2 regions of the Streptomyces sp. NBC_00984 genome follow, and region 1 is predicted to be linked to the other one. Evidence: predicted binding sites of a transcription regulator. Region 1 holds the regulator's gene; the other holds the start of a gene.
The links. The regulator HspR, encoded in region 1, represses chaperone genes until heat shock. The targets are predictions, from matches to a motif close to TTGAGNNNNNNNNNCTCAA.
Positions count from the first base shown of each region.

Region 2: the regulator HspR is predicted to act here: its motif matches at 5,267-5,285, upstream of lon (endopeptidase La).

Region 1 is NZ_CP108734.1:4,854,180-4,861,693, forward strand. It holds gene OG520_RS21620 (sugar transferase) at 1-410, opposite strand, end outside; gene dnaK (molecular chaperone DnaK) at 752-2,605, shown strand; gene grpE (nucleotide exchange factor GrpE) at 2,602-3,252, shown strand; gene dnaJ (molecular chaperone DnaJ) at 3,346-4,530, shown strand; gene OG520_RS21640 (heat shock protein transcriptional repressor HspR) at 4,532-4,978, shown strand; gene OG520_RS21645 (hypothetical protein) at 5,192-5,695, shown strand; partial or broken gene OG520_RS21650 (LuxR C-terminal-related transcriptional regulator) at 5,749-6,399, opposite strand; gene OG520_RS21655 (helix-turn-helix transcriptional regulator) at 6,496-7,506, opposite strand.
Region 2 is NZ_CP108734.1:3,009,267-3,016,780, forward strand. It holds gene OG520_RS12950 (hypothetical protein) at 1-109, shown strand, start outside; gene OG520_RS12955 (MarR family winged helix-turn-helix transcriptional regulator) at 140-622, opposite strand; gene OG520_RS12960 (lysozyme) at 863-1,717, shown strand; gene OG520_RS12965 (polysaccharide deacetylase family protein) at 1,919-2,677, shown strand; gene lon (endopeptidase La) at 2,812-5,244, opposite strand; gene OG520_RS12975 (nucleotidyltransferase) at 5,456-6,283, shown strand; gene OG520_RS12980 (rhomboid-like protein) at 6,210-7,025, opposite strand; gene OG520_RS12985 (RNA polymerase sigma factor) at 7,161-7,514, shown strand, end outside.

The sequences.
Region 1 (7,514 bases):
CGGGGTCCGTCCTCCTCGTCGGGCGCCAGGGGTGCCGGGCCGACCAGTGAGAGGTCTCCCCGTACGACGTGCGGCAGCCTGGAGAGCAGGTCCAGCCGCAGTCGCCGGGTGCGCAGCGAGCGCAGTACGAAGACACGGCCGTCCAGGCCGACCCGGGGTGAGCGGGTCAGTACGCCGCCGGGGGGTCGCCGCGCCGCCAGGGCGAGGGTGCCCGCGGCGAGCAGGGGGGCCGCGAGGGCCAGGAGGGCCGAGCCGAGGGTCAGGTCCAGTACGCGCTTGGCCGACGGCCGCTCCCGACGCCGCTCCCCTTGCCACCTCCGTGTCCACGTCCGCGTCCACGTCCGTGTCCGCTGTGCCCGCGCCCGCGCGCGTACTGCCCTCTGCCTCTGCCTTTGCCTCTGCGTCTGCATCGTTCGCACCTGCCTGGGTTCTCGGCGGTTCGAGTGCCGGTTTTGCGTGGCTCACGGCATTTTGTGACAGAACGATCCCACGGGGGTGATGATGGGGAGGGGCTGCGCCGCCAGGGGGGCGGGGAGTGTCGCGTGCGATCGGCCGGTGCGTGCCCCGTTCGCACCCCCGTGTGTGCCTCATGGGTGGAGTCGCGCGTCGGTCGTAAGGTCGGGAATCCCCAGTTGGCGCAGGGTGCGTGCACGATAGTTGAGCCTCTTCGACTCAAGTCTGTTGACAGTGGGGCGGGTGTCATGCATCCTTGAGTCAGATCCACTCAAGTAGTCAAGCTGGAGGAATTGAAATGGCACGTGCGGTCGGCATCGACCTGGGCACGACTAACTCCGTCGTCAGCGTTCTCGAAGGCGGCGAGCCCACCGTCATCACCAACGCAGAGGGCGCCAGGACCACGCCGTCCGTCGTCGCCTTCGCGAAGAACGGCGAGGTGCTGGTCGGCGAGGTCGCCAAGCGCCAGGCAGTGACCAACGTCGACAGGACCATCCGCTCCGTCAAGCGCCACATGGGCACTGACTGGAAGATCGACCTGGACGGCAAGAGCTTCAACCCGCAGCAGATGAGCGCCTTCATCCTGCAGAAGCTGAAGCGTGACGCCGAGTCGTACCTGGGCGAGAAGGTGACCGACGCGGTCATCACCGTCCCCGCGTACTTCAACGACTCCGAGCGTCAGGCGACGAAGGAGGCCGGCGAGATCGCGGGCCTGAACGTCCTGCGTATCGTCAACGAGCCGACCGCCGCCGCGCTGGCGTACGGGCTCGACAAGGACGACCAGACGATCCTCGTCTTCGACCTCGGTGGCGGCACCTTCGACGTGTCGCTGCTGGAGATCGGCGACGGCGTCGTCGAGGTGAAGGCCACCAACGGTGACAACCACCTCGGTGGTGACGACTGGGACCAGCGCGTCGTCGACTACCTGGTGAAGCAGTTCGCCAACGGTCACGGCGTGGACCTGTCCAAGGACAAGATGGCTCTCCAGCGTCTGCGCGAGGCTGCGGAGAAGGCGAAGATCGAGCTCTCGTCCTCGACCGAGACCACGATCAACCTGCCCTACATCACGGCGTCCGCCGAGGGCCCGCTGCACCTGGACGAGAAGCTCACGCGCTCGCAGTTCCAGCAGCTCACGGCCGACCTCCTGGACCGCTGCAAGAGCCCGTTCCACAACGTCATCAAGGACGCGGGCATCCAGCTCTCCGAGATCGACCACGTCGTTCTCGTCGGTGGCTCCACCCGTATGCCGGCCGTCGCCGAGCTCGTCAAGGAGCTGACCGGTGGCCAGGAGGCCAACAAGGGTGTGAACCCGGACGAGGTCGTCGCCATCGGCGCCTCGCTCCAGGCCGGTGTCCTCAAGGGCGAGGTCAAGGACGTCCTGCTCCTCGACGTCACCCCGCTGTCCCTCGGCATCGAGACCAAGGGCGGCATCATGACGAAGCTCATCGAGCGCAACACCACGATCCCGACCAAGCGCTCCGAGATCTTCACGACGGCCGAGGACAACCAGCCGTCCGTGCAGATCCAGGTCTACCAGGGCGAGCGCGAGATCGCGGCGTACAACAAGAAGCTCGGAATGTTCGAGCTGACCGGCCTGCCTCCGGCCCCGCGTGGCGTCCCGCAGATCGAGGTCGCGTTCGACATCGACGCGAACGGCATCATGCACGTCGCCGCCAAGGACCTCGGCACCGGCAAGGAGCAGAAGATGACCGTCACCGGCGGCTCCTCGCTGCCGAAGGACGAGGTCAACCGGATGCGTGAGGAGGCCGAGCAGTACGCGGAGGAGGACCACCGCCGCCGCGAGGCCGCCGAGTCGCGCAACCAGGGCGAGCAGCTCGTCTACCAGACGGAGAAGTTCCTCAAGGACAACGAGGACAAGGTCCCCGGTGACGTGAAGACGGAGGTGGAGACCGCGCTCACCGAGCTGAAGGAGAAGCTCAAGGGCGAGGACACCGCCGAGATCCGTACCGCCACCGAGAAGGTCGCGGCCGTCTCGCAGAAGCTCGGCCAGGCGATGTACGCCAACGCCCAGGCCGACGGCGGCCCGCAGGGTGACCCGCAGCCGGGCGCCCAGCAGGCCAAGGCCGACGACGATGTCGTCGACGCCGAGATCGTGGACGACGAGAAGGACGCCAAGGGCGGTGCGGTGTGACCGAGGAGACCCCGGGCTTCGAGGAGAAGCCCGACGTCCCCTCCGGCGCCACCCCTGACGGAGCCGAGCCGAAGGACGCCTCTTCCTCTTCGGAGGAGGGGGCGGCCCCGGCCGGGGACGGAGTGCAGACAGTCGGCCTGACGGCCCAGCTGGACCAGGTCCGCACCGCGCTCAACGAGCGCACGGGCGACCTCCAGCGGCTTCAGGCCGAGTACCAGAACTACCGCCGCCGCGTCGAGCGGGACCGGGCCACGGTCAAGGAGATCGCTGTTGCGGGTCTCCTGTCCGAGCTCCTGCCCGTGCTCGACGACGTCGGCCGCGCCCGGGATCACGGCGAGCTCGTGGGCGGGTTCAAGTCGGTGGCCGAGTCTCTTGAGACGGTCGTCGCCAAGCTGGGCCTGCAGCAGTTCGGCAAGGAGGGCGAGCCCTTCGACCCGACGATCCACGAAGCCCTGATGCACTCGTACGCGCCGGATGTCACCGAGACGACCTGCGTGGCGATCCTGCAGCCGGGGTATCGGATCGGCGAGCGCACCATCCGCCCCGCGCGGGTGGCGGTGGCCGAACCCCAGCCGGGGGCGACGCCGGCCGCAGCCAAGGAAGAGAAGGCAACCGACGAGGAGAGCGGTGACACCGAGGAGGTCTGACATCCCGTCTGACCACCTCGCGGCCCACCGCCCGGCCATGCGACCGGCCCACGGGCCGGTCGCATGGCCGATCGTCCGGAAGGAGGGACGTCGATGAGCACGAAGGACTTCGTCGAGAAGGACTACTACAAGGTCCTCGGCGTCCCCAAGGACGCCACCGACGCCGAGATCAAGAAGGCGTACCGGAAGCTCGCCCGCGAGTTCCACCCGGACGCCAACAAGGGTGACGACAAGGCGGAGGAGCGCTTCAAGGAGATCTCCGAGGCGAACGACGTCCTCGGCGACAGCAAGAAGCGCAAGGAGTACGACGAGGCACGCGCCCTCTTCGGCAACGGCGGCTTCAGGGCCGGGCCCGGAGGAGCGGGAGGCAACTTCAACTTCGACCTCGGCGACCTCTTCGGAGGCACCCAGGGCGGGGGCCAGGGCGGCGGCGCCGGCGGTTTCGGCGGCGGCGGTCTGGGCGATGTCTTCGGCGGCCTGTTCAACCGGGGCGGCACGGGGACCCGGGTGCAGCCGCGCCGCGGCCAGGACATCGAGTCCGAGGTGACGCTCAGCTTCACCGAGGCGGTCGACGGGGCCACGGTCCCGTTGCGGATGTCCAGCCAGGCGCCCTGCAAGGCGTGTTCCGGCACCGGTGACAAGAACGGCACCCCCAGGGTCTGCCCGACCTGTCTCGGCACCGGCCAGGTCTCGCGCGGCACCGGCGGCGGCTTCTCGCTCACCGACCCCTGCGTGGACTGCAAGGGCCGGGGCCTCATCGCCCAGGACCCCTGCGATGTCTGCAAGGGCAGCGGACGGGCCAAGTCCTCCCGGACCATGCAGGTCAGGATTCCGGCGGGCGTCTCGGACGGCCAGCGGATCCGGCTGCGCGGCAAGGGCGGTCCGGGCGAGCGCGGTGGACCGGCCGGCGATCTGTACGTCGTGGTCCACGTCGGCGCCCACCCGGTCTTCGGCCGCAAGGGCGACAACCTCACGGTCACCGTGCCCGTCGACTTCACGGAGGCGGCGCTCGGCGGCGAGGTGAAGGTGCCCACGCTCGGCGGCCCGCCGGTCACCCTGAAACTGCCCGCCGGCACCCCCAACGGGCGCACGATGCGCGCCCGCGGCAAGGGCGCCGTACGCAAGGACGGCACCCGGGGCGACCTGCTGGTCACCGTCGAGGTGGCGGTGCCCAAGGACCTCGGCAACGAGGCCAGGGACGCGCTGGAGGCCTACCGGAAGGCGACCGCGGGCCATGACCCGCGGGCGGAACTGTTCCAGGCGGCGAAGGGAGCTTGAGGTGGACGGCCGACGACGCAATCCGTACGAACTGACCGATGAATCGCCGGTGTACGTGATCTCGATCGCGGCCCAGCTCTCGGGCCTGCATCCGCAGACGCTGCGCCAGTACGACCGTCTCGGCCTGGTCTCGCCCGACCGCACGGCCGGGCGCGGCAGGCGCTACTCGGCCCGCGACATCGAGCTGCTGCGCACCGTGCAGCAGCTGTCGCAGGACGAGGGCATCAACCTCGCCGGCATCAAGCGCATCATCGAGTTGGAGAACCAGGTCGCCGCGCTCCAGCAGCGCGTCGCCGAGCTCTCGGCGGCCGTGGACGGCGCGGCACAGGCGATGCAGCAGCGCGAGGCCCAGGTCCACGCCTCGTACCGGCGCGATCTGGTGCCGTATCAGGATGTGCAGCAGACCAGTGCGTTGGTGGTCTGGCGCCCGAAGCGTCCCAAGGACTGAGCGGGGGCGGTCCGGGCCGGGCGCGGCTGCGCCCGGTGGACCGCCCACCCGCGCGACGAAGGGCCGGGGAGCCGACTTACGGGTCGGCTCGCCGGCCCTTCGTCGTACGCCCTCGGTGCGGCGTCCGGAACCCGACCCCGGTTCGATCATGGCTGGCGACAATGGGCGGGGGCCTGTCATGGCCCCGCCCGTCGGCGCAGTCAGGAGTCACGTATGTCCATGGTCGGTCTCTTCTGGATCACCGACGCGGCCGCCCACATAGGCGCTCCGCCGAACAGCCCCGGCCCCGGCGTGCTGCTCACCGAGGAGGGCCTGACCGGGCTCGGGGAGGACCAGGGCGGCCGGTGGGCGTGGCAGGACATCCGGCGCGTATCGGTGGCCGGTGCGCCCGTGCGGTCCTCGGTGGCCAGGACCGCCGGGATTCTGCTGGACACCGTGATCACATCGGCGTTCGGCGGGGGCGACGACGGCCCCGCGATGTTCGTTCGCCTCGAAACCCCCGAGGAGGAGGTGGAGTTGACCGTCATCGCGACCGCCGCCTCCTACAGCCCCGCCGAGCACCGGCTGTCGCAGGACCTGCTCGATGCCTACGCGACCGGCCGGGCCACCCCCGCCGCACTGCTCGCCTGGGGACGTACCCATGGCGGCGGCACTCCCGGTCGCGCGGAGCGGGAGGAGTTGCTTGCGGGGTGGGGCGGGCGTGCGGCTCGTCGGTGAGCGGCTTGCCGGCGCCATTTCTCCGGCCGTTCCTCGCCGAGGAAGGAAGGGTTCTACGCGCGCGGCGGATCGGTCTCGGTGATCCCGGAGCGGACGAGGAGGGCCCCGAGGTGGGTTCGGCTGGTGGCGCCGAGCGTCTGCATGAGCTTGGAGATGTGGGCGCGGCAGGTGCGGACGCTGATGCCGAGCTTGTGGGCCACCGCCTGGTCGGCTTCTCCCTCGGCGAGCAGGCGGGCGATACGCATCTGGGCCGCCGTGACGGAGGTGCTCGACGGGGCCGCTTGCAGGGGTTCCGTGAGCGGGGTGGCCTGGGCCCACAGGACCTCGTACACCTGGATCAGATAGCGGACGAGCGCGGGGTGGCGGATCTCCAGGGCCACGTCGCGCTCGGCGTTGGCGGGGATGAAGGCCACGGCGCGGTCGAAGATGAGCAGTCGCTCGACCGTCTGCTCGATGGTGCGGACCTGGATGCGGCCGAGTGGCAGCTCGTCCAGATAGGCCTTGAGAGCAGGGTTGTAGCGCGCCGGATGCTGGTAGATGTGGCGGAGCCGGGCGCCCCGCTCCACCGTCGACAGGGCGCGGCCCAGTCCCTTCCTGAGCTGTTCTGCCGGCCGGGTGCTGCCGGGCTGGAGGGTCAGGACCTCTTCCCGTGCGTCGCTCAGGGCGTCGTGGATGGTTCTGTCGATGAGCGGGAAGCCTTCGAGGAATTGGTGACCACCGACTCGTCCGAGGCGTGGCCACGCCCACCCGTCGTGCGGCCACGTACTCCGCCGGGAGCGGGGGCGCGAGGTGACGTCCGGTCAGGAATCCTGGTCGAGGATCCTTGACTGGGCGATCAGATAGCCGAGCTGGGCGCGGCTCGTACTGCCCAGGACGGCGGACAGCTTGGCCACGTGTGCCCGGCAGGTGCGGACGTTCATGCCGAGGCGGCGGGCGATCGAGTCGTCCACATGGCCTTCTACGAGGAGTTGGGCGATGGAGCGCTGAACTCCGCTGATGCCCTGGGGGGCAGGGTCGTACGGGAGCTCTTCCAGAAGGGGGGACGCACGGTTCCACAGCTGTTCGAAGACCTTGATCAGGTACTCGACCAGTCCCGGGTGGCGCAGTTCGAGGGCGACCTGGTCGTCGTCGCTGGCCGGGATGAACGCGACGGCCCGGTCGAAGACGATCAGGCGCGAGATGAGCTCTTCCAGCGTGCGGATCTCGACCTTGCCGTCGGCCAGGCGCTCCGCGTAGGCCCGGGTGCCCTGGCTGTGCCGGACGGTGTGCTGGTAGAGGGTGCGCATGCCGACTCCGCGGTCGACCACCAGCAGTGCGCGCTCCAGGCCCTCCCGGAGGCGGTCCTCGCCCCGGTCGCCGCCCGGCTGGACCGTGAGGACCTCGGTGCGGCACTCGGCGGTGGCGAGGTCGAGGGCCGCGTTGATGCGGTTGCTGCCCTCCAGCACCGTGATGGCGTGGGTGATGGGGGGATCCTGGGCGCTGATGTCCATGAAGGGTTCGAACGATTCGGCCAATTCCAGGGACAGTCTTCTGCGTTCCTGGATCTCGCGTTCGATGGGGTTCAATCGCTGTGCCAGCGCCGCGGACGGCGGGACGGGGCGGAGCCACTCGGCGTCGTCGGGGTCGGGGTGCAGCAGGGCGAAGTCCATCAGACAGGGTGCGGTGGCCACCTCGGCCCGCGATATCCGGCCGGAGCGCAGCGCACTGGCGTAGAGACGTCCTCCGTCTTCGCATAGTTCGGTGATCCCGTGAGGATGCGTACCTTTTGTGTTGCTTGTGGTCATATCTCCACCCCCCAGGTTCCTGAACATGCAGGAAC
Region 2 (7,514 bases), 1.8 Mb from region 1:
GGCGCTGATCGACCGGGTCAGGGCCCTGGAGGACGCGGACACCGGACGCGTGCGTCTGCGCCGCAGCAAGACCCACGACGACGCGACGGCGGTCTACGCGGTGCTGTGACGGCACACCGGGAGGCCGACCCGGCGGGCGTCAGTCCTCGGCTCGGGCGTTCAAGTGGTGCAGCAGCCTGGCCAGTTCGGCCACCTCGGCCCGGTCCCAGTCGTCGAGCTTGCGGACATAGCGCTCACGACGGGCGTCGCGCACACTGCGGTAGCGGGCCAGCCCCTCGACGGTGAGGTGGACGAGGTAGGCCCGGCCGTCGGCCGGATCGGGTTCACGGGCCACCAGTCCGAGGTCTTCCAGGGCGCGCAGTTGACGGCTCATGGTCGCCTTGCCCACCCCGAAGTAGGCTGCGAGATCGGTGGCCCGCTGCTGTCCGGCCGACTCCAGCCGGACGAGAAGTCCGTATGCGGCGGCCTCCAGTTCCGGGTGGACCTCGCGCGCCATCTCTCCCGAGTTGGCACGTGCCCGGCGCAGAAAGACGGCCAACTCCCGTTCCAGGGCAAGGAATGCGTGGTCCACACCACTCCCCCCGGTCGCGCCGGGTTCACTACCGCTTTCGCTCCCGTGCACGTCAACACCCCTCGTGAGCTTTCCTGTCGCTGAAAATTTCTTTCGCCGCTGGTCATCGCCGCAGCTCCGCCAGTATTTCGCAGGCGTAGACCAACGGCAGCGACCAGGCCCCCTTCCGCAGCACGGGTCTACGTGCGTAGCGTCATGCATGGCATGTCCACACCATTACATGTCACAGGGGTGCGCCCGGCGCCCCTGGGATCAGCACGTCCCCCCACCACGTCCTCGGAGGCATTCCCCATGCCGGTGCTCAGATCCACTTCCAAGGCGTCCCGCCGCTCGCGCTTCGCGGCGGCCGGAACCCTGCTCGCAGCCCTCTCCCTCCTGCTCACCCTGCCCGGCGCGGCGAGCGCCGCCGGCACCCATGACCCGGCCGCCGCCAAGAAGCCCGCCCGCGGCACGGCCACGATGGGCATGGGCGTCGTCGCCCACGACGGCCAGGGCGGACTGCCGCGGGACACCCGCGCCGTCCAGACCGAAGGCGTGGACGTCTCCGGCCACCAGGGCAACGTCAACTGGTCGACGCTCTGGAACAGCGGCGTGAAGTGGGCCTACACCAAGGCCACCGAGGGCACGTACTACACGAACGAGTACTTCGCGCAGCAGTACAACGGCTCGTACAACGTCGGCATGATCCGCGGCGCGTACCACTTCGCCACCCCGAACACCACGAGCGGCGCCGTCCAGGCCAACTACTTCGTGGACCACGGGGGCGGCTGGTCGCGGGACGGCAAGACGCTGCCCGGCGTGCTCGACATCGAGTGGAACCCGTACGGCGACCAGTGCTTCGGCAAGACCGCGGCCGGCATGGTCTCCTGGATCCGCGACTTCGTGAACACGTACAAGGCGCGCACCGGACGCGACGCGGTCATCTACACCGCCACCAGCTGGTGGAAGACCTGCACCGGGAACAACGCGGGCTTCGGCGCCACCAACCCGCTGTGGGTGGCCCGCTACGACTCCACGGTCGGCGAGCTCCCGGCCGGCTGGGGCTTCTACACGATATGGCAGTACACCTCGTCCGGCCCCACCGTCGGCGACCACGACCGCTTCAACGGCGCCCTCGACCGCGTCCAGGCCCTCGCCAACGGCTGAGCCCGCCCGCCGCACCGCTTCACCCAGCAGAGCCCCGGTGATCCACCGGGGCTCTTCGCTTTCACCCCTCCGACCAGGGATTTCGCCCTCCGGGGCGGCAGCGGACCCCCTATGCATTCGACGTATACACGCTATGTATAGTCCTTCTCTGCCGCACACCGCGTGCCCTGTTCAGCCACGGAGGAGTGACCCGCCTTGTCCATGAAGACGAAGTCGATCGGTACGGGGTTGGCCGCCGCCCTTGTGACGGCGCTCACCCTGACGCTGAGCGGCTGCTCCATGCAGACCACCGCGCCGGCCTCGGCGCGTGGCGACGCGGGCTCCGACGCCAAGGGTTCCTTCGGCCCGGTGGACTGCCGCAAGGCGAAGTGCATAGCGCTGACCTTCGACGCGGGACCGGGCGAGGACACCCCGCACCTGCTGGACATCCTGAAGGAGAAGAAGGTGCACGCGACCTTCTTCCTGCTGGGCAAGAACCACGTCAAGAAGCACCCCGACACCGTGCGCAGGATCGCCGCCGAGGGGCACGAGGTGGCCAACCACACGTGGACCCACCAGGTCCTGACGGACCGCAAGCCGGCCGAGATACGCGCCGAGCTGGCGAAGACGCAGGACGCGATAGCGGAGATCACCGGCAAGAAGCCGCGCCTCATGCGCCCGCCGCAGGGCCGCACCGACGACACCGTCTCGGACATCAGCAAGGACCTGGGGCTCTCCCAGATCCTGTGGAGCGCCACCGCGAAGGACTACTCCACGACCGACTCGGCGCTGATCAAGAAGCGCATCCTGGACCAGGCGAGCAAGGACGGTGTCATCCTGCTGCACGACATCTACAAGGGCACGGTGCCCGCGGTGCCCGGCATCATCGACGCACTGAAGAAGCAGGGCTACACCTTCGTCACCGTGCCGCAGCTGATGGCTCCCGCCGAGCCGGTCCCCGGGACCATCTACCGCCCCTGAGCCGGCGAGCGGGAGACCCTGGGACGACAGGGCCTGGGCAGCGTGACGCGGAACGGCCCGCCCACCCGTTGCCGGGAAGGCGGGCCGTCCGTACCGGTCGCGTACGCGGTGCCACGTCCGTCACGCCGTGGCGGCTACGCCGCGGCCGGGATCCTCTCCTCGGGCCTGGTCGCGGAGGCCGGGGCCAGGGCGATCTCCAGGACCTGGCGGACATCGGTCACCGGGTGGACCTCCAGCGTGTCCAGGACCTCGGCGGGGACGTCGTCCAGGTCGGCCTCGTTCCGCTTCGGGATCACCACGGTCGTGATCCCGGCGCGGTGTGCGGCCAGCAGCTTCTGCTTCAGGCCGCCGATCGGCAGCACCCGTCCGGTCAGCGAGACCTCACCGGTCATCGCCACGTCCGTGCGGACCAGCCGTCCGGAGAGCAGCGAGGCCAGCGCCGTCGTCATGGTGATACCGGCGCTCGGGCCGTCCTTCGGGACCGCGCCCGCCGGGAAGTGGATGTGCACACCGCGGTCCTTCAGGTCCGCGACCGGCAGTTCCAGCTCCGCGCCGTGCGAGCGCAGGAAGCTCAGCGCGATCTGCGCGGACTCCTTCATGACGTCGCCGAGCTGACCGGTGAGGGTCAGCCCGGACGCCCCGGTCTCCGGGTCGGCCAGCGACGCCTCCACGAACAGCACGTCGCCGCCCGCGCCGGTCACCGCGAGTCCGGTGGCCACACCGGGCACCGAGGTGCGGCGCTCGGCCGGGTCCTGGGCGGACTCGGGGACGTGGTGCGGACGCCCGATCAGACCGCGCAGATCCGCTTCGGTGACCGTGAACGGAAGCTCCCGGTCGCCCAGTTCGTGCTGGGCCGCGACCTTGCGGAGCAGCCGGGCGACGGCCCGCTCCAGGTTCCGTACGCCCGCTTCACGGGTGTACTCGCCGGCCAGCTTGCGCAGCGCGGACTCGTCGAGCGCCACCTCGTCCTTCTCCAGACCGGCCCGCTCCAGCTGGCGCGGGAGCAGGTGGTCCCGGGCGATGACGACCTTCTCGTCCTCGGTGTAGCCGTCGAGCCTGACCAGCTCCATGCGGTCGAGCAGGGCCTCCGGGACGGCTTCGAGCACATTGGCCGTGGCCAGGAAGACGACGTCGCTGAGGTCGAGCTCGACCTCCAGGTAGTGGTCGCGGAAGGTGTGGTTCTGCGCCGGGTCGAGAACTTCGAGGAGGGCGGCGGCCGGGTCGCCCCGGAAGTCGGAGCCGACCTTGTCGATCTCGTCGAGCAGGACGACCGGGTTCATCGAACCGGCCTCCTTGATGGCCCGGACGATACGTCCCGGCAGGGCGCCGACGTACGTACGCCGGTGGCCGCGGATCTCCGCCTCGTCCCGCACACCGCCGAGCGCGACACGGACGAACTTGCGGCCCATGGCGTGCGCGACGGATTCCCCGAGCGAGGTCTTGCCCACGCCCGGGGGTCCCACCAGCGCCAGCACGGCACCGCCGCGCCGCCCGCCGACGACCCCCAGACCGCGGTCGGAGCGCCGCTTGCGGACGGCGAGGTACTCGGTGATGCGCTCCTTCACGTCCTGGAGCCCCGCGTGCTCGGCGTCGAGGATGCGCTGGGCGCCCCGGATGTCGTAGGCGTCCTCGGTCCGCTCGGTCCACGGCAGTTCGAGGACGGTGTCGAGCCAGGTCCTGATCCAGGAGCCCTCGGGGCTCTGGTCGGAGGAGCGCTCCAGCTTGTCGACCTCCTTGAGCGCGGCCTCGCGGACATGCTCGGGAAGGTCGGCGGCCTCGACACGGGCCCGGTAGTCGTCGGACTCGTCTGCGCCGGAACCAGGGCCGCCGTTGAGATCGGAGAGCTCCTTGCGGACGGCTTCGAGCTGGCGCCGCAGCAGGAATTCGCGCTGCTGCTTGTCGACGCCCTCCTGGACGTCCTTGGCGATGGACTCGGCGACGTCCTGCTCGGCGAGGTGTTCACCGAGCCACTGGATGGCGAGCTTCAGCCGGGCGACCGGGTCCGTGGTCTCCAGGAGCTGCACCTTCTGGGCGGTGGTGAGGAAGGGCGAGTAACCGGAATTGTCGGCGAGCGCGGAGATGTCCTCGATCTGCTGGACCCGGTCCACGACCTGCCAGGCGCCGCGCTTCTTCAGCCAGCTGGTGGCGAGCGCCTTGTACTCCTTGACCAGCTCGGCGGCGGCGCCGGGAAGCGGGTCGGGGACGACCGGGTCGACCCGTGTCCCCTCCACCCAGAGCGCTCCACCCGGCCCGCTGGTCCCGGCCCCGATCCGCACCCGGCCCCGGCCGCGGATCAGCGCGCCCGGATCTCCGTCCGAAAGCCGTCCGACCTGCTCGACGGTGCCGATGACACCGGTGCCGGTGTACGTCCCGTCGATCCGCGGCACCAGAAGCACCTCGGGCTTGCCGCCGCCGTCCCGGGCCGCGGCCTGTGCGGCCTCCACGGCGGCACGTACATCGGTGTCGGACAGGTCCAGAGGCACCACCATCCCGGGCAGCACGACCTCGTCGTCGAGCGGCAGCACGGGCAGGGCGAGCGGAGTGACCGCATTGGAATCGATAGCCATGATCTCCCCTTCGGCAGTCAAGTTGAGCTATGCAGACTCAATGCTCCTGAGCGGCCTATTGTTCCCCGGGGAGTGTTCGCTGTGAGCGATCGACCGGTCGCGCTCGCGCCCCGACCCCCGATCGCCGGGCCCCGGCCCCCGGCCCCCGACCCCGTCCGTCGGGACGGATAAATCATTCGGCTCGTCACGGAAATGCGGGCAGAGTGCCCGCATGAACGACGACAGCGGCGGCCGAGGGCTGAACCAGGACGGCACGATCCGGCGGGAGGGCTCGCTGAGCCGGGTGCCCGCGTCGTACGCCCCCGTGGTGGCTGCGGCCCGGTCCCGGATCGCCGGGGCGTTCGACGGCACGCGGCTGCACAGCGCGTACGTCTACGGCAGCATTCCGCGCGGCGCGGCCATTCCCGGTGTCTCCGATCTGGATCTGCTGCTGGCCCTGCGCGGCGCGCCCACGGCCGCCGACGAAGTGACGGCCCGCGCCATGGAGGCCGAGCTGGACGCCTCGTTCGACGTGATCGACGGCGTCGGCATCCTGCTGTCCCGCGCCGAGACCCTCACCAGCGAGCTCGAACGCAACGACCTCGGCTTCTTCGTCGCCTGCCTCTGCACCCCACTGCTGGGCGAGGATCTCGCCGGGCAGCTGCCGCACTATCGTCCGACCCCACTGCTCGCCCGCGAGACCAACGGGGACCTGTATCTCCTGCTCCCCCGCTGGCGGCGAAGGGCCGCCGAAGCCACCACGGACGCCGAACGCCGATATCTGAGCCGGGGCGTCGCCCGCCGTCTCGTCCGGTCCGGCTTCACCCTGGTCATGCCGCGGTGGCACGGCTGGACCAGCGACCTGGCCGAGTCCGCCGAGGTGTTCGCCCGCTACTACCCGGACCACCCGGAGCGGATCGAGCAGATGCGGCTGGCCGCGCACATCGGCCGCAAGCCCTCCGCCGACCCGGCCGTCGTCGCGACACTCATCGACGACCTGGCGCCCTGGCTGGCGGCCGAGTATCTCGCGGTGCACGGCGAGAAGGCACCACGCCCCTGACCACCGCTCCCCCGGCCACACCGGCCCGGCGCAGCAGCGGCCAGCAGGCCACACCGAGCAGCAGTGCCAGCGGATGGCCCCAGTTGGTGAGCGGGTTGTCCAGATCGAGCAGGTCGCGCACCAGCATCGCGCCCACCCCGCCGAGCACCAGCACCCGCACCAGCGGGGTGAGCAGTCCGGTGAGCGCGCCCACGCTCGCCAGCAGCCCGAAGCTGATGCCGTAGTCGAGTCGGTGCAGCGACGACTCCGGCAGATGCCCGGCGACCACGGAGAGACCGACCGGGATCTCCGTGGCGAGCGTCGCCACGACATGACCGAGCAGGAACACCGCGGCGGTCCGCCACCCCCCGATGCGGCGCTCCAGCGCGGTCAGCACGAGAGCGAAGGCGAAGACGTACGGGGAGGTGAGCCCGCCGACGACCCACAGGGCGCTGGCCACCAGGACGAGCAGCGGGGTCTCGCCGAGGTGCGCGACGTCCGTGCTCGATTCGCGCAGCACGGCGGCGACGGTGTCGGGATCGGCGTACTCCATGAAGAGGGACGTGGCGACCAGCACCAGCAGGTACCCGAAGGTGAACGGGGTACCGGTGGGCGTCGGCAGCAGCCGCAGCCATCGGCGGGCCCTGCGGACCGGAGGCGGCGGGGCAGCGGTGTCGCCCGTGCGGCTCTGGCACGGGATGGCGTCGAGCAGCGGAGCCACGAAGGGTTCTTCGCGGACCGCCCTGTCCGTACGCTGATGCACCGCGTGAGGCCCCTTTCCATCACAAGCCCCCCAAAGCAACGCCCTACCTTCTGTGATCATCCCCCGCGCCGTCCATGGCGTGAACCACAAGCGCCGTCCGTGAACCGGCCCGGGTCCGTCGCCCGATAGGGAGGTGTGAAGCTGTTGCGCCCCTCGGGGGAGGACCCGAACGACGACGACGCCCTGCTGCGTGCCGTCGCGCAGGGGGACACGGAAGCCCTGGCGACGCTCTACGACCGGCACGCCGGCTGGCTGCTGGCCCGGCTGGGCAGGCGGTGCGCGGATGCCGAGACCGTACGGGAAGTTCTCCAGGACACCTTCGTGACGGTCTGGCGCTCCGCCGGTTCGCACCGCGGTGCCCGGGTCGGCGGCTGGCTTTGGGTGATCGCCTCGCGCCGGCTGGTGGACGCCCAGCGGGTCCATGCCCGTACCGATCTCGCCACCCGGGCCGGACGGACCGGGAGCAACGAGTGGGCCGCCACCGCGCCG